5 linked regions of the Saccharolobus solfataricus genome follow. The main gene of each other region encodes a partner of the protein of the gene in region 5 in a complex. Links are inferred from orthologs where the notes say so. Each region holds a gene or a part of one and is shown on either strand. Other genes may lie near its edges.

The links.
Region 1: rpl12p (region 5) and rpmD share a complex: the UniProt entries of both Methanocaldococcus jannaschii proteins name them as parts of the 50S ribosomal subunit. The link is inferred for Saccharolobus solfataricus from one-to-one orthologs.
Region 2: rpl12p (region 5) and SSOP1_RS03635 share a complex: the UniProt entries of both Methanocaldococcus jannaschii proteins name them as parts of the 50S ribosomal subunit. The link is inferred for Saccharolobus solfataricus from one-to-one orthologs.
Region 3: the proteins of rpl12p (region 5) and SSOP1_RS03765 are in contact, whole or in part, in a crystal structure (PDB 5H7L), measured with the Pyrococcus horikoshii proteins. The link is inferred for Saccharolobus solfataricus from one-to-one orthologs. Residues at the interface, in WP_010886059.1 of Pyrococcus horikoshii: Leu100, Ala101, Gly102, Leu103, Ser104, Ala105, Leu106, Phe107, Gly108; in WP_048053510.1 of Pyrococcus horikoshii: Pro161, Met164, Met165, Phe168, Ser169, Ile172, Val195, Glu196, Phe202, Leu211, Ser212, Val213, Met216, Lys222, Phe223, Asn224.
Region 4: the proteins of rpl12p (region 5) and tuf are in contact, whole or in part, in a crystal structure (PDB 3WY9), measured with the Pyrococcus horikoshii proteins. The link is inferred for Saccharolobus solfataricus from one-to-one orthologs. Residues at the interface, in WP_010886059.1 of Pyrococcus horikoshii: Glu96, Glu97, Leu100, Leu103, Ser104, Ala105, Leu106, Phe107, Gly108; in WP_010885563.1 of Pyrococcus horikoshii: Lys125, Glu126, Phe129, Arg132, Thr133, Lys165, Leu166, Thr169, Lys324, Gln326, Leu359, Ala360, Ile369, Glu372, Ile384, Ile422, Ser423, Gln425.

The regions. Positions count from the first base shown.
Region 1 is NZ_LT549890.1:619,849-622,724, forward strand. It holds rpmD (50S ribosomal protein L30), read right to left. Parts: upstream 1,739-2,876; coding sequence 1,262-1,738; downstream 1-1,261. Other genes in the region: secY (preprotein translocase subunit SecY), read right to left, coding at 1-808; SSOP1_RS03620 (uL15 family ribosomal protein), read right to left, coding at 825-1,259; SSOP1_RS03630 (30S ribosomal protein S5), read right to left, coding at 1,745-2,389; SSOP1_RS03635 (50S ribosomal protein L18), read right to left, coding at 2,391-2,876.
Region 2 is NZ_LT549890.1:621,035-627,661, forward strand. The notes cover bases 1-2,853. They hold SSOP1_RS03635 (50S ribosomal protein L18), read right to left. Parts: upstream 1,796-2,853; coding sequence 1,205-1,795; downstream 1-1,204. Other genes in these bases: SSOP1_RS03620 (uL15 family ribosomal protein), read right to left, coding at 1-73; rpmD (50S ribosomal protein L30), read right to left, coding at 76-552; SSOP1_RS03630 (30S ribosomal protein S5), read right to left, coding at 559-1,203; SSOP1_RS03640 (50S ribosomal protein L19e), read right to left, coding at 1,801-2,256; SSOP1_RS03645 (50S ribosomal protein L32e), read right to left, coding at 2,253-2,669. Also shown: more of SSOP1_RS03650, read right to left, coding at 2,854-3,211; SSOP1_RS03655 (30S ribosomal protein S8), read right to left, coding at 3,221-3,622; SSOP1_RS03660 (30S ribosomal protein S14), read right to left, coding at 3,629-3,793; SSOP1_RS03665 (50S ribosomal protein L5), read right to left, coding at 3,799-4,338; SSOP1_RS03670 (30S ribosomal protein S4e), read right to left, coding at 4,340-5,059; rplX (50S ribosomal protein L24), read right to left, coding at 5,067-5,426; SSOP1_RS03680 (50S ribosomal protein L14), read right to left, coding at 5,432-5,848; SSOP1_RS03685 (30S ribosomal protein S17), read right to left, coding at 5,850-6,194; SSOP1_RS03690 (ribonuclease P protein subunit), read right to left, coding at 6,204-6,443; rpmC (50S ribosomal protein L29), read right to left, coding at 6,460-6,627. UniProt on the Methanocaldococcus jannaschii protein: This is one of the proteins that bind and probably mediate the attachment of the 5S RNA into the large ribosomal subunit, where it forms part of the central protuberance.
Region 3 is NZ_LT549890.1:637,367-644,124, reverse strand. Bases 1,505-4,488 are described here. They hold SSOP1_RS03765 (elongation factor EF-2), read left to right. Parts: upstream 1,505-1,883; coding sequence 1,884-4,094; downstream 4,095-4,488. Other genes in these bases: SSOP1_RS03760 (HAD family hydrolase), read left to right, coding at 4,101-4,488; xpf (3'-flap repair endonuclease Xpf), read left to right, coding at 1,505-1,805. Also shown: SSOP1_RS03785 (Brix domain-containing protein), read left to right, coding at 1-473; SSOP1_RS03780 (KEOPS complex subunit Pcc1), read left to right, coding at 470-745; SSOP1_RS03775 (prefoldin subunit beta), read left to right, coding at 702-1,082; more of xpf, read left to right, coding at 1,104-1,504; more of SSOP1_RS03760, read left to right, coding at 4,489-4,829; SSOP1_RS03755 (M28 family peptidase), read right to left, coding at 4,812-6,278; SSOP1_RS03750 (DUF447 domain-containing protein), read left to right, coding at 6,288-6,758. UniProt on the Methanocaldococcus jannaschii protein: Catalyzes the GTP-dependent ribosomal translocation step during translation elongation.
Region 4 is NZ_LT549890.1:183,506-190,137, forward strand. What follows is about bases 2,209-5,066. They hold tuf (translation elongation factor EF-1 subunit alpha), read right to left. Parts: upstream 4,363-5,066; coding sequence 3,055-4,362; downstream 2,209-3,054. Other genes in these bases: rpsJ (30S ribosomal protein S10), read right to left, coding at 2,722-3,030; SSOP1_RS01095 (30S ribosomal protein S7), read right to left, coding at 4,408-4,989. In the rest of the region: SSOP1_RS01055 (triphosphoribosyl-dephospho-CoA synthase), read right to left, coding at 1-169; SSOP1_RS01060 (nucleotidyltransferase), read right to left, coding at 141-1,040; SSOP1_RS01065 (DUF1464 family protein), read right to left, coding at 1,004-1,894; SSOP1_RS01100 (bifunctional nuclease family protein), read left to right, coding at 5,068-5,544; SSOP1_RS01105 (30S ribosomal protein S12), read right to left, coding at 5,616-6,059; SSOP1_RS01110 (NusA-like transcription termination signal-binding factor), read right to left, coding at 6,074-6,505; SSOP1_RS01115 (50S ribosomal protein L30e), read right to left, coding at 6,512-6,632. UniProt on the Methanocaldococcus jannaschii protein: GTP hydrolase that promotes the GTP-dependent binding of aminoacyl-tRNA to the A-site of ribosomes during protein biosynthesis.
Region 5 is NZ_LT549890.1:292,164-298,840, reverse strand. The notes cover bases 1,751-4,653. They hold rpl12p (50S ribosomal protein P1), read left to right. Parts: upstream 1,751-2,993; coding sequence 2,994-3,314; downstream 3,315-4,653. Other genes in these bases: alaS (alanine--tRNA ligase), read left to right, coding at 3,518-4,653; SSOP1_RS01705 (50S ribosomal protein L10), read left to right, coding at 1,931-2,947; SSOP1_RS01710 (50S ribosomal protein L1), read left to right, coding at 1,751-1,934. Outside these bases: signal recognition particle-docking protein FtsY, read left to right, coding at 1-75; SSOP1_RS01725 (protein translocase SEC61 complex subunit gamma), read left to right, coding at 107-295; SSOP1_RS01720 (transcription elongation factor Spt5), read left to right, coding at 300-758; SSOP1_RS01715 (50S ribosomal protein L11), read left to right, coding at 764-1,276; more of SSOP1_RS01710, read left to right, coding at 1,278-1,750; more of alaS, read left to right, coding at 4,654-6,220; SSOP1_RS01690 (DUF434 domain-containing protein), read left to right, coding at 6,230-6,677. UniProt on the Methanocaldococcus jannaschii protein: Forms part of the ribosomal stalk, playing a central role in the interaction of the ribosome with GTP-bound translation factors.

The sequences.
Region 1 (2,876 bases), 330 kb from region 5 along the record:
GGGAAGTTACTGGAATCTCTATAGTCATTGTAGTTAGATAAATTGTTATAATTATCAGTGCTATAGTAGTTACTAAACCAACTAAATCTGGCTGAAAGAGATTTTTAGTTGAAGTATTAACTATTAAATTAAGAACGTCACTATGAGATGCTAAAGCGGTAAATAATGCAGGAAAGAATCCTATCGGTAAATTCTGGGAACTAACACTAGCAATTCCAAACATGTCCCAAAACATAATTTTCATAACTCCAGCTAATATAAACAGACTAACTCCCGATCCTAAACCCCAACCCTTCTGTATCAGCTCATCTAACAGTAAGATCAAATATGTGGCTACAATAAGCTGAGCTATCACTATCCCTGCAATGAATAATATTGACGCATTTATGGTTGTTGAAGTTCTAGCTAATACGTAACCAAATAAAGCTGATTCCACTAGAATAAAGATAAATGCCAAACCCTTTTGCGCTTCTGTAAATTTAACCCTATCGTCAGGATCATTTAGATCAATACTTATTAACTTAGATCCGGCTAGTATTTGCATAATCAAACCTGCAGTTATTATAGGACCTATTCCTAATTGTGCTAAGGTCCCTGTAGTAGAAGCGAAAATAATCTGCTCTAAAATAAGGTTTTTGAAAAAAGAAGCTGATGTTATCCCATATAGTGGTGTTGAAGCCATTATCAGATAAATTATTACTGCTACTAAAGACCAAACTAACTTTTGACCAAGTGAAGGTTTCTCTTTGGGTTTAGTAACTGCTGGTAAGTATTGTCCAAGAGTAGCGAGTGAATCGATGAATGACATAATTTACTCAAAAAAATTACTCAGTTGGGCTTAATATTACTTCTCCTCCCATCTCCTTCACTTTCTGTATTGCCTTATTAGTAGCCTTACCTACTTTTATAGTAACGGGAATACTTATACTACCTCCACCAAGTAATTTATTATACCCTAACTCGTTTAAGTCTACTATCTTTTTTCCATCCATTTCCTTAATTTTTATATAACCACTTTCTAATAACTCATTTAATTTCCTCAATGAAATAGCGCTTGTTAACTTTGTAGTTGGATTTCTGAATCCGTGCTTACCATACCATCCTTTGCCATATTTAACTAACCATGACCATTTCTCCTTGTGCATACCAATTTGCCTACCACCTTGTGAACCTCTATCTCTATGCTGCCCTCTAATACCCCATCCCATTGTTCGTGATCCTCTCATTTTTCTACTCTTTTTCTCTCTTCTTACTACCATCCTTACACCATCCTCCTCATTAATTCGTTTATCTTATCTCCCCTATATCCAAACTCACCTTTATTTTTATAGGGCCTTTTAACACTCCCCTTAAACCCTCCTCTAGGTGGATGCAAGCGAATAGGCAACTTGAAATATTCATCAAGTTTATGTAAGTAAATTTTACCCTCATACAATTGTTTTACCATTGCATCAATATTTTCTATCTTCAACACTTCTTTCACATAACTATCCGAAACCTTATCCCCTTTTACCGTTTCAAGTCTATTTATAATTAGTAGCTTTAAAGTATCTGGATCTATCTCACCCCATGTAATATATGGAGAAACTTTATTCAGCATACCAAGTATTTGAGACGTTTTTGGATATACCATGGTATTGAAATTATACCTTAATCTCAACATATTTAATGTTTCATTAATATACCAAGGGGCCTTCGCCCAACCTCTAATCCTAATTATGCCTAATAACTCCACCACTTCTGCTTACCTCTTCCTAACCCAATCCTGTAAAGTAACAAATTTATATGTATTATAAAGTGCACTGTATCCAGCTCTAACAAAATTCTCTGTAGTTCTAGTCTCACCCTTTGTGGTAGACCAAGCATCCTTTATACCAGCATAAGTTAACAAGGTCTTTAGTACGCTTCCAACCACTAATCCAGTACCTTTAGGTGCAGGCAATAAGTCAACTTCTACACTGCCCGCCTTACCAACTACCTTAAATGGCAAACTATGTGGCTCACCACATGTACACTGCCAGCTACCACACCCTCTTCTTACTGGTATTATATTCATCTTAGCATCCCTAATTGCCTTCTGAATTGCAACCCTTAACTGTTTAGCTTTTCCAGTTCCTATACTGACATATCCATCCATGTTGCCCATTATAACTAGAACTTTATATCTAGATATTTCTCCTGCATCAGTTTGCTTCTGAACTACTTTAATATCTACAACTTCATATTTTAGTTTAGGTAGTAGCACGTCTACAATTTCTGGTTCAGTAATAGGAAGATTCCTATCAAATAGTTCCTTTATAGATGATATTTTTCCTTCCTTTACTAGACTACCTATAGAGGTTCGTGGTTTCCATTCTTCTATATTTAAACTTGGTACTTCCTCTGCCATTTTAACCACCAGAAGATTTAATCTTATTTAATATTTCCTCAAAATGAGAAGGCAAGTTCTCGGGGTTTAGTCCCCTTTGTAAATACCTTGAAAACAATTTACTATATAAGTCCGAATTCTCAGATTTTAACTTCTCAGCATACTTTGCTATATGCTCTCCCTTTATTCTATCATTTTCTATACTTATGTCGCCTATCGGAATTTTCAATCCAGCATCAATTGCACCTTTTATCACATAAAACACCCTGTTACCCTTAGATGGTACATGAAGCCCAATATCCGCCACGCACTCAGTTACACCTCTCTTTATAGCTCTTAAGCCTGCTAAATATCCGGTCAGGTATGCAGCTGGAGTGTTATTTTCATCACCCTTCCATCCGAACTTTTTAGCAAGTTCAGCTGAATGAGCACTAGCAATCATAATATCGCCTTTAGGATCGATTTTTGCAATCTGGACTATAACGTATTTGTTTGTTATTCTTACAAT
Region 2 (6,627 bases), 330 kb from region 5 along the record:
GCCCTCTAATACCCCATCCCATTGTTCGTGATCCTCTCATTTTTCTACTCTTTTTCTCTCTTCTTACTACCATCCTTACACCATCCTCCTCATTAATTCGTTTATCTTATCTCCCCTATATCCAAACTCACCTTTATTTTTATAGGGCCTTTTAACACTCCCCTTAAACCCTCCTCTAGGTGGATGCAAGCGAATAGGCAACTTGAAATATTCATCAAGTTTATGTAAGTAAATTTTACCCTCATACAATTGTTTTACCATTGCATCAATATTTTCTATCTTCAACACTTCTTTCACATAACTATCCGAAACCTTATCCCCTTTTACCGTTTCAAGTCTATTTATAATTAGTAGCTTTAAAGTATCTGGATCTATCTCACCCCATGTAATATATGGAGAAACTTTATTCAGCATACCAAGTATTTGAGACGTTTTTGGATATACCATGGTATTGAAATTATACCTTAATCTCAACATATTTAATGTTTCATTAATATACCAAGGGGCCTTCGCCCAACCTCTAATCCTAATTATGCCTAATAACTCCACCACTTCTGCTTACCTCTTCCTAACCCAATCCTGTAAAGTAACAAATTTATATGTATTATAAAGTGCACTGTATCCAGCTCTAACAAAATTCTCTGTAGTTCTAGTCTCACCCTTTGTGGTAGACCAAGCATCCTTTATACCAGCATAAGTTAACAAGGTCTTTAGTACGCTTCCAACCACTAATCCAGTACCTTTAGGTGCAGGCAATAAGTCAACTTCTACACTGCCCGCCTTACCAACTACCTTAAATGGCAAACTATGTGGCTCACCACATGTACACTGCCAGCTACCACACCCTCTTCTTACTGGTATTATATTCATCTTAGCATCCCTAATTGCCTTCTGAATTGCAACCCTTAACTGTTTAGCTTTTCCAGTTCCTATACTGACATATCCATCCATGTTGCCCATTATAACTAGAACTTTATATCTAGATATTTCTCCTGCATCAGTTTGCTTCTGAACTACTTTAATATCTACAACTTCATATTTTAGTTTAGGTAGTAGCACGTCTACAATTTCTGGTTCAGTAATAGGAAGATTCCTATCAAATAGTTCCTTTATAGATGATATTTTTCCTTCCTTTACTAGACTACCTATAGAGGTTCGTGGTTTCCATTCTTCTATATTTAAACTTGGTACTTCCTCTGCCATTTTAACCACCAGAAGATTTAATCTTATTTAATATTTCCTCAAAATGAGAAGGCAAGTTCTCGGGGTTTAGTCCCCTTTGTAAATACCTTGAAAACAATTTACTATATAAGTCCGAATTCTCAGATTTTAACTTCTCAGCATACTTTGCTATATGCTCTCCCTTTATTCTATCATTTTCTATACTTATGTCGCCTATCGGAATTTTCAATCCAGCATCAATTGCACCTTTTATCACATAAAACACCCTGTTACCCTTAGATGGTACATGAAGCCCAATATCCGCCACGCACTCAGTTACACCTCTCTTTATAGCTCTTAAGCCTGCTAAATATCCGGTCAGGTATGCAGCTGGAGTGTTATTTTCATCACCCTTCCATCCGAACTTTTTAGCAAGTTCAGCTGAATGAGCACTAGCAATCATAATATCGCCTTTAGGATCGATTTTTGCAATCTGGACTATAACGTATTTGTTTGTTATTCTTACAATAAACCTTGTTTGTTTACTTATAACATAGACATATCTTTTATAGTAGTTAGTTTTTCCTTCTCTTCTTCTTCTGGGTTTTACCTTATAATTAGGACCATTGGCCAATTTATTCACCCTTTAATTTTCCCCATTTGTATTAGGACATTTCTGACATCAGAAACTCCCTTATAGTTGCCGCCTTTCGTTTTTAAGTATAATTCCCTGTAAGTATGTCTATCAATAACCTTATGATCTCTCAACCACTTTAGATAAGCTCTTATTTTTCTTACCCTTTTAACCCACATTTGTTTACTATTAGCCCTTGCTCCCTTCTTGCCTTTTCTGCTCCCTGACTTCTTTCCTTCGCTCTTAAGGCTCCTCTTCTTTCGCCTTTCCTTTAATCTACCACCGCTTATTCCAACCTTTTTTAGGACTATAATCTTACCATCTTTTATTAAATTTCTAATTTCATCTCTGGTTAATGAGCTTTGAACATCCTCAATGTAATCCTCAACGACCTTAATTCTGTTTATACCTACCCCTGCAATCGATGCTGCTAATCTTTTTTGCGCTTTCAAGTTAGTCATGTAACTACACCCTCATTACTTACTTTCAGACCCAATTCCCTAGCTTTATTTAGAATTTCAAGCCTCTTTTTAAAACCAACTGAAGAAGATATAGTTACAATAACGTTGTCCTTTTGGTTCTGAACCTTAACTAGTTCATTAACATTATGAACTATAACTTGCCTTAATCCACTTGGGTGGAATCCCCTAACCTTTTTAGGTAATCTATAACCTACACTCACTATTGCTGGGAATCCCCTAACTTTCAATCTAGTCTTATTATCTCTTCCATATGGTCTTCTCCATTTTTCTTGTCTTCCTAATCTGTAGAACTTATCAGAATCATACCGCAAGAACTTAGGCTTCTTTGCCTTAAGCTTCTGCCTTATTACATAAATCTTTTTCCTATACGACTGAATTCTTCCTTCGGTCATTCAATCACCTCTTTTTTATAGATGAAAATTCCATCCGAGAAGATACGTCTATCAAAACCAGATATCTTTGAAGCCGACTCGATATTAGCTGCAGTCTGAGCAACAGCCTCTAAATTCGGACCCTCCACAACTATATCTTCACCCTTCACGGTAACCTTGACGCCTTCCAATATTTGTGCCCTTCTAGTATTCTTCTCACCTATTAGATTAGTTATTTGAACTTCATTCCCTACTACCTTTACAGATGTTGGAAAGTGCGTATATATAATTTTAAGGTAATATCTATAACCCTTTGTTACGCCAGTTATCATATTTTTAATGTGACTAACTATACTATAGAAGACAGCCTTTTTTCGTCTATTAGCAAAAGTAGTCTCTAGCACTATTTTATTCCCATCTAAACTAATTTGTATACCCTTTGCAAAGCTGAAATCTTTAACTACTTCACCTTTAGGTCCCTTTATCTTAATTATTGACCCCTTTAGATCAACAACAACATTTTTCGGGATTTCGATTTCTTCCCTCAAAATTACTATCTGCATTAAAACACCTCAATACACGTATCCTAGTGCTACCCCACCTATTCGCAATCTTGCAGCTTCTTTATGGGACATTACACCTTTAGATGTCGAAACAATAATTATGCCTATCTCTTTCGATGGTAGATAACGTCTAACGTAATCTGGCAACGCAATCATCTGTCTATAACTAAGAGGATATCGTGGAGTTATTGGACCGCACTTATTAACTCTTCCTAACAACTGTACTGTTATCTTTCCCCATCTTCCATCATCAATATATTCAAATTCTCCTACATAACCTTCCTTCTGCATAACTCTTAAAACATTTATTACTAATTTAGATGCTGGCATTATAATAGCTTGTTTATTCCTTCTCATCTCATTATTATATATGGACGTTAATGCATTTGCCAACGGATTCACGAATACCATGACCTATCACCAATATTTCCTAAATCCTAATTCATACGCGACTTCTCTAAAACACTGCCTACACAAATAAATCCCATATTTTTGAATTACAGAATCCTTACTTCCGCATCTTTGACAAGATTGAACTCCTTTTCCATACTTTCTCTCAGCCGGAGGCTTATATTTACCCATTTCACTCACCCTTCTACCAACTGTACATTAAAATTATTTCTTAAAAACTCCATAGCTTCCTCCTTCGTAACCCTATGCCTCTTTGGAATTTTAGCCTTCTTTCTTCTCCTTCTAGAAATCCTATAGCCAGCCCTCTCAAGTGTAATAGCTATATCCATTCCGAATATACCTATTTCTGGATCATATCTTGCACCGGGCAAAATTACATGTTCCGCAATGCCAAAAGATACGTTACCATAATCGTCAAAGCTACTCTTCTTTAATCTGTATCCTATAGCTTCTAATACCTTTCTTAAGAATTCCTCAGCTTGTGCACCTCTCAAAGTCACTTTAACTCCAATTTCTTGACCTTTTCTAATTCCAAACTCCCTTATAGTCTTCTTGGAAATAGTATATACTGGTTTGGCTCCCGTTAGCTCTTGTAAAAGTTGATAAGCTTTTTGCAACCTATCTCCAGACTCACCTAGTCCTATGTTAACAGTAACCTTGCTTAATTTAACCTTCCTCATTGGATTCTGGCTAAGAGGTAAAGTAGACTCTGCCATTTTAATCAACTCTCAAGTCAGATTTTTCCCTACCTATACTCATTACGTTCATAATATTAGTCTGATAAGTATTACCGTCCCTACTTTCTAAGGTTATCACACTGTATTTTCTAGACTTAAACTTACTCAAATTTATATTCTTAACAATACCGTGAATACCGACGTTTCTACCTCCTACGAAAATCGCATATGATCTTTCTGAGATAGTGAATGAATCTAATATTTGTTGGCTAGGTAATTCGATCTTTAACGTCATAAGCGTTTTGAAATTCTTGGCAGTCTCTTTATCTACAAGGATATTTCTTCCATCCTCTAGATTAAGCTGAATTCTTCCTTCCTTTATCGTAGTTTTATTTATAATTCTAACGTACTTATACCGGGCCTCATCAGCAGATATCTTGGAAAATCTCATGAACCTAACATTATCTGGAAGAACCCTAAAATATAGGTCAGCAGAGGGAATTGAAACAATATCCATAAGTCCAACAGGATACTTATAGTCTTTCCTTACCTTACCATCCACTAAAACTTTGCCATCAAATATTATATGCTTAGCCTCTCTTATCGTCCCCGCAAGTTTCAGATAATCTCTAATTACAACAGCTAAAGGTATGCTTTTCTCAATAGAGTGAGGTCCAGCATTAGGTCTAACCGTCCACTTATATTGTTTTTTACTTATCATTAAAAACCAAGGTGCTTCAAATCTTGTTATATGCGCCATTTTTCCATCACTTCTTAGATTTTTCTAACTTTTCCCGTCTTCTTGGATCACTCAGATCTAGCTTAGTTATCATCACTTTAGACGCATGAATCCACACATATACTGGTGTTCCATCAACTTTTTTTCTCGTTATTCCTTCTATTGCTAATCTTCCGGTCTTAGTATTAACTTCAACTACCTTTCCTTCTTTACCACTATTACCTCCTCGCATTACCCTAACAGTATCTCCTTTTCTTACTCTAATACGTTTTATACCATATTGAGACGCAATATCATCAGATACTTTAGCAACTAGTAGCTTCTTTCTTTGATGCAATGGTAAAGTATATAGTAATTTCCTTTGTTTAGAAGGTTTAAGAGATACCATATCTCTTACACCACCAATGTAGCGAGACTAGCTATTTTTGGCCATCTCTCAGCTGCTTCTCTCGCTATCGGTCCCCTAACCTCAGTACCTTTTGGTGTTCCATCTGGATTTATTATAACTACTGCATTATCCTCAAAAGAAATCCACGTACCATCGGGTCTTCTATATGGCATTCTTTGTCTCACGATTACTGCTCTAAACTTCTGTTTTCTAACCTCTGGCGTTCCTTTCTTAATTGACACCATAACCATATCAGCAATGTTAGCAAATGGAACTCTTCTTAAAACACCTCTATAACCATATACGCCAATTATCATAGCTTCCTTTCCTCCACTATTATCAGCAACGTTAACTACCGAATAATGTTGGAGAGCTGGCGTTAAACCTTTTCTGGATCCTAAAACTTGAATCTTTTCTGACACTTCAACTCACCTTGCCTAATACAACAAAACTTATAGATTTAGAAAGAGGTCTACATTCGCCTATTATAACTTTATCTCCCTCTCTAACATTAATACATGGCGGTACATGGGCATGGATCCTACTTCTCCTCCTTTCATATCTCTTATACTTCGAGTCATAGTATAAGTATTGCCTTTCTATAACTGCAGCTTTAGTACCTCTATACTTTACAATTACTCCTTCTAATGTTATACCCCTAACTCTCAATGATCCATGATAAGGACAATCTTCATCTTCACATACCTTCTCGGGAATAGTAATATTAGGTATTCCCGGGTCCTTTACCGTCTTTCCCTTAGATACCATCTAACCCACCTAAATTCTTTTCCAAGGTTTTCTTACCAGCTTATAGCCAGCTATTATAAAAGACTTACCTTTAAAAGTTATCTCAAATATACCATGAGCTTTAAATATCCTTATAAACTTGTTCTTCTCTTCTAATTTAATCAAAAACGTTTTTTCCGTCTCTAATACAATAACACCTTCTCTAGAAATTAGAAAAGGATCCGTATACCATAAAATCTTTATTCTAGAATTAATGTAATCTAAAATCATATAACATATAAAAATACTATTTATTCTCTACTTTTTCTCTTTTAACTTTTTTCTTCTCACTTAAAACTGTTAATATTCTTGCTATATCTTTTCTTGTATTTCTAATACTTGCAGTATTCTTTAAAGTTCCCATTCTAGATTGTACTCTAAGTTTTATTAGCTCTAACTTTAATTCATCTAACTT
Region 3 (6,758 bases), 350 kb from region 5 along the record:
GAGACCCTAGTATTAGGACAAGAAATTTTTTAAATGTTTTAACTTTTGTATTGCCAGATTCAGTTAAAATTACGCGTGGTAAAAAAAGTAAGATAGAAATATTTGAAAGGGCTATTAATTTAGGGGCATTATATTTATTGTTCGTATTAGCCAAGAATGGGAATCCACTAAGGATAATTGTTTATGATTTAGAGAGCCTCTCTATAAAATACTTTTTTAAATTAAGTGGTTTGTCGTTACCTTCTGACTACAACGTATCATTAAACCAGATAAAAGGGCATAGTAATGTGTGCATAAAACTAAACGAATGTGATTTTCTAAGGGATTTTCTAGTTGATATGAATATGTACAACTTAACAAATAATTGTGACGTTGTTGTGAACTCAAGGCTTATCCATACCAATATTTGTGAACTTCTGTTTATGTTAACTACGAAAAATATTAAGTTTTTGAAGATGATATTAGAAGCGTGAAAATACAGATTTCGCTCTATGTAGATAATTCCAATAAGATCGAACTACAAGAAATTATATATAATTCAATAATAATTGAAAAGATAGATACTAAATATGTAAAAATTAGGAAATCTCCTTTGCAGATTGAGATAGATGCACCATCAATTACAAGAGCTAGGGCTATAATGAACTCTTATATACTTTGGATCTATACAATTCTAAAGTCACTGGAAGAGGTGGAAAAAAGTGGCCGAGAAATTACCTCCAGAAGTTCAAGCTCAACTAGCTAAGTTTCAACAGTTAAAAGATCAGCTTGATAGATTATTGTTAGAAAAGTCTACCATAGAGAATGAGTTAAGGGAGATAAATAAGGTATTGGAAGAGTTATCCGTTCTCAATGCAGATGCAACCATTTATAAGATTGTTGGGAATCTATTAGTTAAGTCAGATAAGACATCAGTAGAAAAGGAGCTTAATGATAGGAAGGAATTGTTAGAACTCAGATCGAGGACTTATCAGAAGCAAGAAAGTATTTTAAGAAAGCAACTAGAAGACTTGCAGGCTAAAATAAATGACATGCTATCGAAGTATTATCCGCAAGGTGGCCAAACAGGTATAAAAGCTTAAGCAAAGTAACTTATTAGTGTTATGGTAATTAGAATTTATGCTGATGATAGGGAAAAGGCTAGTGGCATACCAGAATTATTAAAGGAGTTAGGAATTACAGTAATATTTTCTCAACTTACTGTAGCTGATTATGTAATAACTGATGATGTTGCAGTAGAGAGGAAATCAGTAAATGATCTAGTAAATTCAGTTTTTGACAAAAGGTTTTTTGACCAAATTAGCAGGCTTTCAGAGGTTTATCGTTTTCCAATATTACTCGTAGAGGGCGATATTAATGATATTAGGAAGATAACTGAAAAGTGGAGAGCAATTAACAATGCGTTAATTTCTGCTACAATTGATTATGATGTTAAAGTGTTTTATTCTAGGGACAAAAAAGATACGGCAGAAGTTTTGAAAAAAATAGCTGAAAAATTCCAATTTGGTGAAAACAAGAGTAATCGAATTAGTTTACATAATAAGGCTAAATTGGAAAGTGTTTCTGATATACAACTTTACATTGTAGAGTCTTTTCCTAATGTTGGTTCTATCCTAGCCGAAAGGCTACTACTTAAGTTTGGAACTATACAGAATATTTGCAATGCATCTATATCAGAACTGGAAAAAGCACTAGGTAGTAGGAAAAAAGCTGAAGATATTTATAAAATTTTAAGGACGCATTATTCTAAAACTAACTTAGATAATGATAGTAAGAAAACTACCTCTTTATTTGATTTCCTTTAGATTTTTTAGTCTCTTTTTTAGCATTACCTTTTAATATGGGTCTAAATAAGTTTAAGTGCAAGAAGTTGGTGATTTCATTTGCCTAGATATAAGACAGTAGAGCAAGTTCTAAGCCTAATGAAAGATAGAACAAGAGTTAGAAATATAGGTATAATTGCTCATGTGGATCACGGAAAAACCACAACTAGCGATACGTTACTGGCAGCATCAGGTATAATATCTCCTAAAGTAGCCGGCGAAGCTTTGGCTTTAGATTATTTAAACGTAGAGCAACAGAGAGGTATAACAGTAAAGGCTGCTAACATTAGTTTATATCACGAAGCGGAGGGTAAAGGTTACGTCATTAATCTAATTGATACTCCTGGGCACGTTGATTTCAGCGGAAGAGTTACAAGAAGTCTAAGGGTTTTAGATGGTTCGATAGTAGTTGTAGATGCAGTAGAAGGAATTATGACACAAACTGAGACAGTATTGAGGCAAAGTTTAGAAGAGAGAGTTAGACCAATTCTATTTATAAACAAAGTAGATAGATTAGTAAAGGAACTAAAGTTAAGTCCCCAAGAAATGTTAAATAGGTTATTAGATATAATTAGACAAGTTAATAATTTAATTGATATGTATGGAGAACCGGAATTTAAAGAAAAATGGATGATTAATCCACAAGCTGGAAATGTGATATTTGGGTCTGCAAAAGATAAATGGGGATTTAGTTTACCTATGGCACAGAAAAAAGGAATTAATATGAAGAATGTTATTGATGCGTACACTGCTTCTGATAAGTCTAAACTTGAAGAATTAGCCGCACAAGCTCCCATTAATGAAGCATTATTAGATGCTGCTATAAAGTTCGTTCCTAATCCTATTGAAGCGCAGAAGTATAGGATTCCAAAAATCTGGAAAGGGGATCTAGATAATGAATTAGCTAAAGCAATGTTAAATGCTGATCCGAATGGTCCCATAGTATTTATGATAACCGATATGAAGGTTGATCCTCATGCAGGGTTAGTGGCAACAGGTAGAGTATTCTCAGGTACCCTTAGATCTGGTGAGGAATTATGGTTAGTTAACGCTAAGACTTCACAGAGGATACTTCAAGTAAGCTTATACATGGGTCCAACTAGAGAACTTGCGGAGGAAATTCCAGCAGGCAATATTGCGGCAGTATTAGGTTTAGACAGGGCCAGATCCGGAGAGACAGCAATTTCTGTTGGTTTCAGTAATGTCCAAGGAAGTTTTGAAAGATTACATTACATATCTGAGCCCGTGGTTACTATAGCTGTAGAGCCTAAGAATCCTAAAGATTTAACTAAGATGATTGATGCATTGAGGAAGCTTAGTATCGAAGATCCAAACTTAGTGGTTAAGATAAATGAAGAAACTGGAGAATACTTGCTATCTGGAATGGGTTTCTTACATTTGGAGGTATCATTACAATTATTACGTGAAAATTACGGTATTGATGTAGTTACTACTCCGCCAATTGTTGTTTATAGGGAAAGTATAAGAGCCAAGAGTCAAGTATTTGAAGGGAAGTCTCCAAATAAGCATAATAAGTTCTATTTGAGTGTAGAGCCTTTGAATGACAAGACTATAGAGCTAATAAGTAATGGTACGATAAGGGAGGATATGGATAGCAAAGAAATGGCAAAGATATTAAGAGATGAAGCCAGTTGGGACTATGATGAGGCTAAGAGGATTATTGCAATAGATGAAAACGTTAACGTGTTTGTAGATTTAACTAGTGGCGTGCAGCACTTGAGGGAAGTTATGGATACAGTACTTCAAGGATTTAGGTTAGCTATGAAAGAAGGTCCTTTAGCTCATGAGCCAATTAGGGGAGTTAAGGTTATCCTACATGATGCTGTAATACACGAAGATCCAGCCCATAGAGGACCAGCACAGATATATCCTGCAGTTAGAAACTCTATATTTGCTGGATTCTTAACTTCAAGGCCGACTTTACTAGAGCCAATACAGAAACTAGATATAAGAGTACCTGCAGATCTTATAGGCAACGTCACTGCAGTCATAACTAGAAAAAGAGGTAAAATCCTTGATGTTTCTCAAATAGCTAACATGTCTAGGATAACTGCTGAGATCCCCGTTTCGGAGTCATATGATATGGCAAGTGAGCTAAGAGGTTCCACTGGAGGTAGAGCATTCTGGGGTACTGAGTTTAGCAGATGGGCTCCAGTTCCAGATAGTATCTTACTGGATGTAGTTACTAAGATTAGAGAGAGGAAAGGGTTACCTAAAGAATTGCCAAAAGTGGAAGATTTCTTGTCGTGAGTCAAATTGTCAATTAATTACAAATTATTTAACAATGTAAAGGCAGTGCTTTTTGATTTTGATGATACATTAGTTGACTTTAGTTCTAAGGCGAAAGAGGCATTAGATGCAGTAAGTAAGGATATATATACTTACATAAAGGAAAATTATCAACAAGAGATTAACATAAATATAATTAGAAAATTAGTAGAAGAGGAAAGTCGGAAATTAGATAGTCAAGGAGAGTATAATAGAAATAAATGGTGGGAAAATATTCTAAAATCATTAAACATCGTTCACATAGATAAGTCTCAGCTCTATGATTGGACTAGTTTGTATTGGTCAATTGCAAGTCAAACTGAACCTTATGAAGATGCAAAGGAAATAATAGAATATCTAGATAGTAAGGGATATAAACTTGGTCTAGTTACAAATAGTGATGGAGAAGGCGGGAATAAAAGTAGTAGATTAAGAACTTTTCCTTTAATAGATAAATTCGATTTGATATTGATAGCTGGAGAGGGGGGTATTAGACCAAAGCCTAATCTAGAGCCGTTTATAATATCATGCGAAAAGCTTTCAGTGGAGCCTAGTTCGTGTGTTTTTGTGGGAGATGAACCAGTAAAAGATTGTTTAGCAGCTAAGAAGGCTAATATGATTAGTGTGCTAATAGACAGAGAAGGTAAAGTGAAGGACGCCGAACTTTATGCAGACTTCGTGTTATCCAGTCTTAAGCAATTAGAAGAATTTCTTTAATATAAAATAAAGCTGATTAATATATTCTGTAGTTATTAATTCCTTTAATTCATTAATATAATATAAGTAAAACCTATTATATATTTCATCATTTCTTAGTCTCTTAATACATCCTAGATCCTCAATACAAACATCATTTTTTCTTGCTATATTTAGTCCCTTAATTTTGTGAAATAATTCAACTTTAGAATAAGGTTGATTAAACGCTAGTATGCCTCCGTATAATTTTACTATTTTTCTATACACCTCCGTATAATTTTTATCGAGTATGTCCTTCACATTCACTAAGTATGATTTTAGTTCTGCTGGTAATTCCCAAAGATTGTTTTTAAGTTGGTCTCTCATTTCATGTGTTTTATACTCTATATTTTCATTAATTATTTTATTAATTGTATCTAATATTGTAGTTACATTTGAAAATACATTTGGTTTATCAGTTTCTATAATATCGTATTCCCCATGATAGTGGATATTTCCTAAACTCTCTATTGTAATGCTTGGAATTCCAGCTTTTATGTATGAATACCCATCGCTATAAATTTCTGGACTTTCAACAACGTTTTTAAAGTATTTTCTAGAGAGTTCTAGAAGTCCAGGTACAGTTTTTAAAACTAAACTTTCCTCACTTATATTATCCATGTTGATGTTAAGCAGAATATCATCAACGTTTTTGTAATTTTTCAAAAATTCTCTAGAACCGTGAGACCATGAGAATGTTGAGAAATTGAAAGAGCCGGATTCTTCTGCAGTAAATGAGATTAAATGGGTTTCATAGATATTAGACCTAAATTGTCTTAATAAAGCTACTGCTAAAAGATTGTCTCTCTCCCCTATAAACCAATGATCGTGATGTGCAGTAATATGTATTATTTTATTTTCATTTCTAGAATTTCTTATGGCTTCTACGATATAACCTGTCGCAAAAGGGTTTAAGTCAGTTTTCAGCGAGATTCTGCACTTACCCTTTATATAGGGAAAATCGTTCTCTTTAACATAAAATGCTGGTATTGGTGGTGGATAACTGGGTTTATGACTTAGAAGATCTCCGTACTTTATCATGAATTTTCTTTTCTCATTGTCTAGTGAAAAGATAATTCCTAAACAATTATTCTCTACTGCCTCTATATACAATTTATTTATTTCATAGAGATTTTGGATTCTAACTTTAATTAAATTTCTACCATTACAATCTTTAAAGTTATCTACTACATCTGCTTCAATCTCGGTAGACAAAGAATAGGGTAGCGAAATGGCATCTATCAATTTTGACTCGCATTCAAATATTAGTTCTTTCTGTTCCCAATTGAGCACTCTAATTGGGATTAATCTAATTTCGTCACTATTATCTTCTAGTATTTTTCTAATTTCTTTCACTAATTTTGTTTCATTCTTCGATCCCGTTATTATTTCACCGTAATTAGATAAGGTTTTTAGATAATGCAATAGCACAAGTCATTTATGAAGAAGTTTTTAAAAATGTTCTTTCCTCATGATGGAATATACGAAGTGTTAGTTGGTACTTCAGGGATAAAACCTATAATAAAACCACTTGGCATAATAGTTGAAGCAAATGAACTTAGGTCTAAAATATACAAGAGCACACTAACTTATTCTAATCTTGAAAAAAATAATAAATGTTCTATACATGTAACCTTAGATACAACGTTTTTCATCCTTTCCATGCTAGATAAACTAACCTTTAGTATAGATAGTGATTATAACGTTCCAGTTCTCAAGAATCTGAATGTCATTTACGCTGAGTGTATGAAAACTTCTAGTACTGATCCGTCAATATTTACCATAAATCCGCTAGATTTGGAAATAAATTCTAACTTAACTAGAGCATATAATAGGGGAGATTACATTTCGGTTGATTTTCTAGTGAATTATACTAGATTAGATATATACAAAGGTGAAGATTTGGAAAAA
Region 4 (6,632 bases), 110 kb from region 5 along the record:
AATACGTAGAAGAAATTAATGCACTTTTCACTATATCAATGTATTTCACATTTACAAGATCTTGGGATCTACTTGCATTACCGGGTTTAAAAATATAAGATTCTATTATTGAGGCTTGAGATAAAATGTAAGAGACATCATTACAAAGGTCTAATAAACCCTCTAACATCTTTGTCACCGATAATTACAACGTTCTCCTTCTCACAGCTCATTAATAAACCCTCAACCTCAACTTGTCTCTTTCCAAATAAAGCTGATGAAAAAATACCCTCATAACTCACTATCTTAGAAACATTATATTCATTATTATCTAAAACGTATGCAACAGAAGGATAAATTAAAGCTTCGTAATCCCCCGAAATATGAGCTTTAAATTTTACCTTACCTATTTTTTTACAAATATCGTTACAATATCTCCAAGGTTTATCATCGGCAAAAAGTACAGAGATCTTTATACCCCTATATATCCCTCGTCTCCTATTATCATACAGTAAACTTGAGAAATTTATACCGTAATTCTCATTAGCCTCGATAATCCATTCAGAATCTTTTTCAAATCCATCAAAAGATTCAATGAAATCTAATGCACTCTTACGCCCATATATTATTATATCAATATCAGAATTGCTGTGATAATTACCTAGTAAAATAGATCCAGTAACACCTATATCGTTAACTCTTACATATTCTTCTATAAAACTGATAAGAGCATAAATTATACTATCACTGACACTCTTCTTTAATATCTCTCGTAATCTTTCTTCAGGCTTTAAATGTCTAGAAATATTAGATAGAAGAACTATAGGAAAAGATGCATCATAGCAACTCTCAAAATTAAACCGTTGATTAATCTTGATTAGATTATGAACACCATACTTCTTAAATATCCTCTCATATCCATTCCAAATACCTTTGCCGGTATAAACATATTTTAAATAGGCAAAAACATAACCAGGGGGATTATAATTGGTTAAAACAGTATACACGTTACCCTCTTTATCAATTATAATGTCTCTATCCAAGAAATAATCTCGTCCCATTCTTTCAACCTCACAAACGAGATTGGAGTCCCACTACTATCCAACATACTAATATAATGACGTAGAAGCCCACCAGAATACGCATTAGCGATAAATGCCGCACCGACTGCTGCTTCCTTAAACTTAAAATCATATTTCTTACCAATCTCCAAATAGTTCTTATTATATCCAGATACTATAATCGGCAACTTATACTTATCACTATACCATTCCACTATAATTCTGGTAAGCTCTAAATTCCTACCAACATTATAAACAGTTGACTTATCTATCCTAGAATATTTATGAAGAAGATAAGCTATTTCTCCATCTAAACCAGATAAATAGGTTCCGCCATAACCATCAACTATCTTACCGTTAATAACGATAACAATTGCAGTAAATCTTCTTCCCATTTCAACTAGAATAAAATTATCTAGTTTAAGATAAACCCTATAGAAAAATGTAGAAGCAACCTTATCTGCAGTGCCCTTATCAATAACATTTACCTTCCTATCATTAGGTAGACTATTTAGTTCAATAACTGAGGGAATCGTAAAAGAATTATAAAAAGACAAATATTGTTTTGAAGCTAGTAAGAAATCTCTTAAAGGGCCATGAGATAATGGATCTTTTAACGTAAGGATAAATATTTCTCGATTGTTAATATTTCTAATATTGTAGAAAGGTAGACCATGACCAGAAGGCAAAGCCACTGCCATAGGTCTATAATCGGCTATTAGTTTGGCTAAAAATATAGAGCTTTTCTCTACTAGATCTGTACATATTTCAAAATATTTGATCAAATTCCCTAGTTCATCAACAAAGGCGAAAGCATAAGTCTCACTACCTGGATCGATACCAACATAAATCATCAGTGGCTGCCTCGCCATATCATTATTTCAAAACGGCTTTTCGTCATCATCAAAATCAGATAGTACAACACAGATATATAAAGTATAGTATTCATTCTAACTCCTTCCTCGCTTTAAAATCTTTCACCCTCATTCTTCATAAATATAATAAAGATATGTACAAGGTTCACAATTTAAATACGCCGCGGCCGGGATTTGAACCCGGGTCAGGGGCTCGACAGGCCCCCATCCTAGACCACTAGACTACCGCGGCAACTTTACGTATGCATGAGTATCTACTAATAACTTACTTAAAAAGCCTTCGCTTGCTAAAATCCTCCAATATCACATAAGACGAGAAATAATATGGTAGCGGGGCCTGGATTTGAACCAGGGACCTCGGGGTTTCCCAACGCGTGCTTTAAAGAGTATATGAGCCCCGCGGCCTTACCAGGCTAGCCCACCCCGCTACTTTACCCCGCTATCTAAGATATACTCTATAGTACCTTTAAAGTTATTGTTATCATTCACTAAAATAACCATGCATCTTCTAGCGTTAACTAGAGAACTTATAGTTAGATTTTAGAGTTTATGGCCTAACCTACTATATAGCCCAAGCTTTACTCCACTTCTCATACATTCATTGAGAACCTTATTATTTATGAATAAAATTACTCAATACAATAACAAGAGTCAGATCATTAATGTAAATTTTTTATATAAATTTAAATAGCGCCGGGGGCGGGATTTGAACCCGCGCGGGGAAACCCCCACTGGCTCTCCAGGCCAGCCCCTTAGTCCGCTCGGGCACCCCGGCACTCTACTATATTATAGAAGAGTAAAAAGATTTATATCAATTGTATCTCAATGTAAACGTCCTCGGGTACTCTCACTCGCATTAGCTGTCTCATCACACGTTCATCTGCTGCAATATCTATTAATCTTTTATGTACCCTCATTTCCCATTTTTCCCACTTTTTCCTTCCTTCTCCATGAGGAAGTCTCATAATCGGAACTTCTAGTTTGCTAGTTGGCAATGGAATTGGACCTCTCATTTCTATCCCTGTTTTCTCAACGATACCCCTTATTTGCGTTATAACATAATTTAAATTCTCAACGTTAGTACTCCATAATCGAATTCTAGCTTTTGTAGGCATAAAATCACCAATAAAAAATTAAAATTATTTAATTTCTACTTTGGCTGGTTTTACATCAACAATTATTCCTACTCCAACAGTCTTACCCATATCCCTCATCGCGAATCTGCCTAGTGGTGGGAACTCATTATACTTCTCTACGCATAGTGGCTTAATTGGTTTGAATTTGACTATCGCTACATCTCCTTGTTTCAAGAACTGTGGATTCTTTTCTGCTTCTTGACCAGTTCTTGGATCTAGTTTTGATACTAATTCTGAAACTCTGCATGCCACACTCGCAGTATGAACGTGAATCACTGGTGTATAGCCATTTGCCAAGGCCGTAGGATGCCATACTACTATTATTCTTGCAGTGAATTCATCAGCAACAGTAGGTGGATTATTCGGATGACCTACAACATCTCCTCTTTTTATATCTTTCTTTTCAACACCTCTAACGTTAAATCCAATATTGTCACCTGGCTCCGCTTTATCCATCTTAGTGTGGTGAGTTTCTATTGACCTAACTTCACCTACTTTGCCTGCTGGCATGAATACTATCTTATCACCTACCTTTAACACTCCGCTTTCTACTCTACCTACCGGTACAGTACCTACTCCAGAGATTGAGTAGACGTCTTGAATTGGAATTCTTAATGGTTTATCTACTGGTTTTGGTGGTAATTCTAACTGATCTAAATATTCTTCTAAGGTAGGACCGTTATACCATTTCATATTTTCTGATCTATGAGTTATGTTATCGCCTGCAGGTGCAACTACTGGTACAAATCTAACCTTATTTGTATTAAATCCATAACTTCTCATAAATTTACTGACTTGGTCAACAATCTCCTTATAACGTTTTTCATCATATGGTGGCTCTGTTAAGTCCATTTTGTTTACTGCAACTATTAATTGATCTAAACCCATGGTCTTGGCTAGAATTATATGCTCTCTTGTTTGTCCTTCTACGCTCATTCCAGCTTCATATTCACCCTTCTTAGCTGAAACCACTAGAATTGCGGCATCTGCTTGGCTAGCACCAGTTATCATGTTCTTTACGAAGTCTCTATGACCGGGAGCATCAATTATTGTAAAGAAGTACTTTTTAGTTTCAAATCTCATGAATGTTAGATTTATTGTTACACCTCTTTCTCTTTCTTCTTTTAGTCTATCTAGTAGAAATGCGAACTTTTCAGATTCTTTACCTAATTTTTTAGCAGCTTCTTCTGCTTCCTTCACTGTTTTTTCATCTATGAAACCTCTATCCATTAGTAGTCTTCCCACTAGTGTGCTTTTACCATGATCGATATGACCTATTACTATTAAATTAAGGTGAGGCTTTTGAGACATTTATAACACTCTCTTAACCGATATAGTGATAGAGTTAATAAAAGTTTACCTTGAACTTAAGGCTATTCTTTCTATCTCTTCTTTTCTTTTAATTGCAAAACTCTTAGAGTCATTGTTTGCTGCAGCAATTATTTCTTCTGCTAAAACTTCCTCAATAGGTTTTGGATTATTGAACGATGCATCCTTAGCACCGGTAGCTATATGCCTTAAGGCTAAGTCTATTCTTCTTTGTGGAGATACGTCTACTGCGACGTAATACACTATACCACCGTACATAATTCTAGTAACTTCTTCTCTAGGTGCGCTATTCTCTATGGCTCTAACTAATACTTGGATTGGGTTTTGACCAGTCTTTAAATAAATTATGTCGAATGCTAATTTAACAATATTATATGCTAAGTGTTTTTTTCCTTTATTTCTACCAGGTCTCATTATTTGATTTATTAGCCTTTCAACTATTGGAACTTTAGCCTTACCAAATCTCCTATGTTCATGCCTACCCCCAGTGTGTGGCAAATAAACTGGCATTAGAGAAATGTACTTCTTTAAGCTAGGATCTCTGATTTCAACTTTAGTATCCCACTTACCAAACACTTTGATGTCTAATTGTAAGTTCTCTAAGGACATCTATTTGTTACCTCTTAATGGTATCTATGATTTGGATATTTAAATTTATGATACATAAGTATATGTAGTGTATACGTGATGAGTCTTCAACCAATCAAGGACGAGGATTATATAAAAGTTAATTCTGTTGACGCATTCTTTATGCCTCTTCATGGTATACCAACTATAGTATGTTATTTGGAAGACGGAAGACAATTTTATCTATTCAGCGTACCTGCAGAAATCGTTATAGCAATAAATAAAACGAAAGGGAATAAAGAGGAGGAGTTTGGCGATAAAAGAGAAAATATATATGATATCATCTCGTTTATACCAGAAATCACCGAGGAATTTTCCAAGCATATAGAAAAAGTTATTATAGACGATATGATAAGGGATACGGGAGTTTACGTAGCTACAGTTGAATTTAAATTTGATGGTGTAATAATTCAGAAAAGAATGATACCAAGTCATGCAATATTTCTTGCTATAATTTCAAATAAGCCGATTTTCGTTAAGAAAGGATTAGTTGATGAACAAGAAAAGGAAAGTAGAGAAGGACAACAAAAATTTTAGAATTGTTCATTTTACTATTACAATTACAACTTATTGCTTCTAATATTTTATAATGTTAGAATACAAAATAGTTACCTGACTGGCTTTTGCTTCTTACCCTTATATAACGCGTCTAGCGATACACCGTTTACCATTATAACCTTATACCTCACTCCAGGTAAGTCACCCATTGATCTACCTAATGTACCTCCAATTCCAGTAATTATAACTTCATCATGTTCATCAATGAAATTAACTCCACCGTCCCCAGGCACAAATGCAGTAACAACTCTGCCATTTCTTACTAACTGAACTCTTACACATTTTCTAACCGCCGAATTTGGTTGCCTTGATTCTATTCCTACTTTTTCTAAAACTATTCCTCTTGCCATTGGAGCTCCTCCTAATGGATCATATTTCTCCTTTAACTTTAGTATCTTCGTCTTATACTTTCTTTGACTTCTTCTGAATTTTAATCTTTTTAGTCTTAACTTCCTAGCAGCGTATATCCCCTTAGGTGACTTGCTTTTAACCACCTTTTCCAACCCCTTTAAACTATTACCACATTATCAATATCCATATACCTCTTTAAAATTAGCTTTGCTCTTGCTACATTCCTACCATTCTTACCTATTGCTAATCCTTTATCTTGAGGATCTATATTTATATATACTGACTTTTTAGAACTAGTATTTACTACTTTCACACTTCTAACTCTAGCTGGGCTCATTAGATTTTTTACCAATTCCTCTAAATTGTCACTATAAGCTACTAGTTCTATATCTTTACCTATAATTTTCTTTAACTTTTTAACGTTAATACCGCTCTTACCTATAGCGACTCCCATATCTTTTGAATCTACTAGAAATATTATCCTATTGTTTTCATTATCGATAATACAATCTCTCACATTAGCTCTTGTCACTTCTTGAAATAAGGAAATGTAACGTATCTCCTCTGGAGTTAATCTAATTTCTGGCAGAAAAAATCACCTCTCCTTTATAATATCTAAAATTTTGGAATCTCCCTCATCAATAATACTTATTGTAGAAATCATAAACGGTTTACCGCATAGTGTTCCAAGATCCCAGCCACTACCCTTGTATTCA
Region 5 (6,677 bases):
TTAGGAATAGGTCAGGCTTATGATGATCTAATTCCATTTAATGCCGAATGGTTCATTCAGAGATTATTCAGTTAACTTAAATACCTTAAACCAATTATAAATTACTGTGAGTTCAAATAAGATAATTAACTGGTTCAGAAGGCTTAGAGAGGATTGGAATAGAATAATTACAGTAGCGAGGAAACCGGATAGAAACTTTTTCTCACTTAACCTTAAAGTTACTTTACTAGTATTAGCCGTAGTAGGTGTATTAGCTTACATAATTCAACTTGCGTTGACATTAATTGGGGTGTAATTTTGTGGAAAAACCGAATATGAGAAACTATTATGCTATAAAGGTGGTTGGAGGGCAAGAAATAAATGTAGCTTTAATGCTGGAAGAAAGAATAAAAACTAATAATATTAAAGGAATATACGCAATAATTGTTCCACCCAATTTAAAAGGATATGTAGTTCTAGAGGCAGAGGGTTTACATATAGTTAAACCATTAATTGCTGGGATAAGGAATGCAAGAGGTCTTGCACAAGGTTTACTACCTAGAGATGAAATATTAAAGATTGTATCTAGAAAAACTGTAGGTCCTACTGTAAAACCTGGTGATGTAGTAGAAGTAATTTCTGGTCCCTTTAGGGGTACTCAAGCTCAAGTGATAAGGGTTGAGGAAGCTAAAGGAGAGGTAGTGTTAAATATTTTAGAATCAGCATTTCCATTACAAGTCACAGTTCCTCTAGATCAAATTAAGGTCTCAAAGAGGTGAATAAGGTGCCCATAAAAACAATAAAAATAATGGTAGAAGGAGGTAATGTTAAGCCAGGACCACCATTAGCGCCAACACTTTCGCAGTTAGGGTTAAATGTAGGAGAAGTTGTCAAGAAATTAAATGAGGCTACTAGTAGTTTTAAAGGCATGTCAGTTCCAGTTACTATAGAAGTCGATAGTAGTACTAAAAAATATGAGATAAAAGTCGGAATACCTACTACTACTGCATTATTATTAAAGGAAGCCGGTGCTAGTGAACCATCTGGAGATCCCGCACATAAAAAGATAGGTAATTTATCGTTAGAACAAGTAATTAAAATAGCAATTATGAAAAAACCGGGGTTAACTACTAAATCGTTAAAGGCTGCATTAAAAAGTATGCTAGGTACAGCTAAGTCTATCGGACTAACAGTGGATAATAGAGACCCTAAAGAACTAGTAAAGGAAGTGGAAGAAGGTAAATACGATGATTTATTAGCAAAATATGAGAATGAATGGAATGGGGTGAAAGAGTAAAATGCAAATTGTTGATAGAAGTAATCTTGAAGCTTCTCTTAAGCTAGCACTATCTCCCGAAAACAACCCTAAGAGAAACTTTGTCCAAAGCGTAGAGATAATAGTTACGTTTAAAGAAGTAGACATGAAAAAGGGAGACTTAAAATTAAGAGAAATAGTAGTATTGCCTAAGCCTCCGGAAAAAACAAAGAAAGTTTTAGTAGTCCCAACTATTCAGCAACTAGAGTACGCAAAGAAAGCCGAACCTAACACCATTTTAACCAAAGAAGAATTACAAAAACTTCAAGGGAACAAGAGGGCAATTAAAAAAATAGCTCGTCAAAATGATTGGTTTCTGATAGCCCCAGACTCAATGGCTTTAGTAGGTAGAATATTAGGTCCAGCTTTAGGTCCAAGAGGGAAATTCCCGACTCCATTGCCAAATACTGCAGACATCTCAGAATATATACTACGATTTAAGAGATCAACATTAGTTAAGACGAAAGATCAACCACAAACACAAGTATTTATAGGCACTGAAAGCCAGCAAATTGCAGACTTAGCTGAAAACGCACTAGCAGTACTAAACGTAATAGAATCTAAAGGGTACGCCCAAAAGGTAAGGAATATATATGTAAAAACTACTATGGGTAAGGTAGTAAAAGTAGAGTTAAGGTGAAAAGATTGGCTCTAGCCTTGAAACAGAGAAAAGTTGCCAGTTGGAAGCTTGAAGAAGTCAAGGAATTAACTGAACTTATTAAAAACAGCAATACTATACTAATTGGAAATCTTGAAGGTTTCCCTGCAGATAAATTACATGAAATTAGGAAGAAATTAAGAGGAAAAGCCACAATAAAAGTAACTAAAAATACTTTATTCAAGATAGCTGCCAAAAATGCTGGTATAGATATAGAAAAGCTTGAGCAATATTTAACTGGTCCAAACGTTTTCATATTCACTAAAGATAATCCATTCATAACTAACATGTTCTTTGAAAATTATAAATTAAGAAGGTACGCCATGCCAGGCGATAAGGCTGAAGAAGAAGTTGTAATTCCAGCTGGAGATACTGGGATGCCTGCAGGACCAATATTAAGCGTATTTGGAAAGCTAAAGGTACAAACTAAGGTACAAGATGGTAAGGTACACGTAGTAAAAGATACAGTAGTAGCGAAACCTGGTGATGTAATCCCTGCAGAGGCCTTACCAATTTTACAGAAACTTGGAATAATGCCAGTATATGTAAAATTAAAGATAAAAGTAGCGTATCATGAAGGTTTAGTAATTCCCGCTGAAAGTCTAAAACTTGATTTAGAAGGTTATAGGAGTAATATAACTGAAGCTTATAGGAACGCATTCACTCTTGCAGTAGAGATAGCGTATCCAACTCCAGATGTATTAAAGTTTACAATTAGTAAGGTATTTAAGAATGCGATCGCACTAGCATCTGAGATAGGCTACATTACACCAGAATCAGCCCAAGCGGTAATATCTAAAGCTGTAGCTAAAGCATATGCATTAGCTACCGCGATCGGCGGAAAAGTAGATTTAGGAGTACAGTTACCTACAGTACAACAGAGCCAGAGCCAACAACCTGCTGCAGAAGAGAAGAAAGAAGAAAAGAAAGAAGAAGAAAAGAAAGGACCAAGCGAAGAAGAAATTGCAAGCGGACTTGCATCCTTATTTGGATGATAAAAATTTATATAACCTAAGACAAAAATGTGGAGTGTGAATAAGAATGGAGTACATATATGCGAGTCTCCTATTACATTCAGCTAAGAAGGAAATAAGTGAAGATGCTCTAAAGAATGTACTAACTGCAGCTGGTATAAGTGTAGATGAGGTAAGATTAAAAGCCGTAGTAGCTGCATTAAAAGAAGTAAATATTGATGAAGTACTAAAGAATGCTGCAGCTATGCCGGTAGCAGTAGCTGCACAACCACAAGCAACTCAAGCACAACCTGCTGCAGAAGAGAAGAAAGAAGAAAAGAAAGAAGAAGAAAAGAAAGGACCAAGCGAAGAAGAAATTGCAAGCGGGTTAGCCTCACTATTCGGCTAAAATTCTTACAAAGGATAATAAAAGTAACACTTTTTCCGAGAAATAGTCACATTTTAAATTTGTTTTTATAATACAGAATTTAATTTATGGATTAGTCCCTTCCTCATGGAAATCTTAAATGAAATCTTAATGGCTATTTGTTTTAGAATCTAAATTACGAGAGGAGTCAGTTTTTAAGCTTTAGATACTTTTCTTTTTATTGTATGAAAGCTAGTGAAGAGGAGTACAAACTAAATTTTTTTATCAAAAATGATTTTAAGCGAAAAATATGCAAATCATGCCAAACACCATTTTGGACCAAGGACGATAAAAAAGAATATTGTTCAGATATACCTTGTACTGATTATTATTTTTTTGACATAAATATAAAAAGCCAACCATTAACAGTTAAGGAAGCCAGGGAGAAATTCCTTTCATTCTTTGAGAAGAGAGGACATACAAGGATACCTCCTAAACCAGTTTTGGCTAGATGGAGAGAGGACTTATACTTAACAATAGCGAGCATTGTTGACTTTCAGCCCCATGTGACTAGCGGCTTAGTTCCTCCACCCGCAAATCCCCTAGTGGTTTCACAACCTTCAATAAGATTAGAAGATATAGATAATGTGGGAGTAACGTTTGGAAGGCATTTAACTACGTTCGAAATGGCCGCACATCATGCCTTCAACTATCCAGATCGTTATGTGTATTGGAAGGACGAAACGACAGCATATGCCACAGAATTCTTCACAAAGGAGTTAGGAATACCAGAAGAGGAATTAAACTTCAAAGAGTCGTGGTGGGAAGGAGGAGGAAACGCCGGACCTTGCCTAGAAGTTACAGTAGGTGGATTAGAGTTAGCAACATTAGTATTTATGCAATATAAGATAACTGATAATGGTGATTACATTCCACTGAAATTAAAAATTGTAGATACCGGGTATGGTGTGGAAAGGATTGCATGGGTAACACAAAAGACTCCCTCTGCATTTCATGCGATATATGGTAATTTAGTATACAAATTCTTTGACAAAATAGGAGTAGCTTACATAGATGAGACACTACTAAAAGTAGCATCTAGATTTGCTGGTAAGATAGACCCAGATAACCCAGATACTATAAAAATTCATAGACAAATGGTTAGCAAGGAATTAGGAATTGATATCAAGAATGTTGAAGAAGAATTAGATAGGGCAGCTAAGGTATTTCAGATCTTAGACCATACGAAAACAATAATGCTAATGCTAGCTGATGGTCTAGTTCCTTCCAACTCTGGTGAAGGATATCTTGGCAGACTCGTTATAAGAAGAGCCTTAAAAGTACTAAGATTACTCAAATCGGATGTAAGACTGTATGAACTAGTAAAAGAGCAAATAGGCTTCTGGAAAGAAGATTTTCCGCAAGTATTAAAGAATAAAGATTACATATTAGACGCAGTGGAACTAGAACAACAGAGATTTGAGAAGATTTTGGAAAAAGTTCCATCTATAGCCTCAACTTTAGCTAGAAAGAGCGAAATTACAACAGAAGACTTAATACAAGTTTACGATTCTAATGGCGTTCCCCCGGATCTACTAGAAGAGGAACTAAAGAAAAAGAGAGTAAAATTTGAACTACCGCGTAACTTTTACGCATTAGTAGCTAAGAGACACCAAACCTCAACAATCAAAAACGTATATGATAAGGTTAAGTTGCCCAAGGATTTATTAGAATATATTACTACACTACAACCAACTGAAAAATTATACTATAAAGACCAGTATATGAGATCTTTTGAAGGAAAAGTGTTGGGAATCTATAAGAACTACTTGATTTTAGATAAGACCACATTTTATCCAGAGGGAGGAGGCCAATTAGGTGATACTGGCCTCATAATTGATGAAAAAAGTAGTAAAAGATATGAAGTTGTAGATACGCAGAAAGTAAACGATGTGATAATACATGTACTAAAGGAGGAGCCATCAACAATAAAGGTTGGAGATAATGTAAGAGGGGAAATTAATTGGGAAAGAAGGTATCGTTTAATGAGACATCACACAGTAACACACGTAATACTTGCAGCCGCTAAAAAAGTATTAGGTGACCATATATGGCAAGCTGGAGCTGAAAAAACGCCAGAAAAGGGAAGACTAGATATTACTCATCATAAAGCTTTAACTGAGGAAGAAGTTAAGCTAATAGAGAATTACGCAAATAGTGTAATATCAGATAGAAGACCAGTTAAACCTTTAGAAATGAACAGAATGGAAGCTGAAATGAAATATGGAGTATCGATATATGAGGGTGGAGTACCTAATTCTGCAACAATCAGATTATTGGAGATAAAGGACTGGGATATAGAGAGTTGTGGAGGAACTCATGTAAGTAATACTAGTGAGATAGGAGCCGTGAAAATAATTAACGTGGAGAGAATACAAGATGGTATAATAAGACTTGAATATGTTGCGGGACCAGCGTTAGTTGACTATATTAGGGAAACTGAAGCAAAAATTGCTGAAGCTTCGAAAATAATAGGTACTTCTCCAGATCAACTACCTAGCAGATTGAGAAGAATACTTAATGAAGTTGAGAAAAAAAATAATTTAATAATCCAATATAGAAGAATAGTTGAAACTGAATTGCTAAATAGTCTGAAGCCTTACGAAATTAACGGTAATAAAATATATATCATAGAGGGATTAAATGACGAGGAGGAAAACAAGGAGATACTAAGAAAATTAACTTCCACAGATAATACTATTGCAATATCCATCTCTGATAATAGATTACAAATTGCCACGTCTAAAAATATGAGAGTAGATAAGATAGTAGAAGAATTACTAAAGGGAGGAGGAAAAGGAGGAGGAAAAGGTACATTTGCAAACGTAATTCTAAGTAGTAAAAAGAGTAAAGAAGAAATAATAGATATAGTAAGAAAATCGCTATAAGAGAATATTATGTATTTCACAGATGTTTTTAGGGAGGCTTATTTGGATTATAAATATTTTTTAAATAGAGACTATTCTAGAAAGGTTGTCCTTGATATAATAGCTGCTAAATACAACTTATCTAGCTTAGAACGACTCTTATTATATCGCTGCGTACATTCCGATAAGGAAATAGAAATAATTAAAGGAAAAATAAACAACGAAGAAAGAGAAGTTGTATTGGACGGATATAATTTAGCTTTAACACTAATTTCTGCGATAAATAATGACGAGTTATATCTATGTGATGATGGATTCCTTAGAGATCTAGGTTTAGGAAGACACAAATCTAGTGAGATAATATCCGATACATTGATACTAATTTCTGAATATTGTGAGAAATATAGAATAAAATGTGAAATAATACTTGATAAACAGTTAAGTAAAAGTGGCGAAATAACAAGTAAATTAAGGAAAA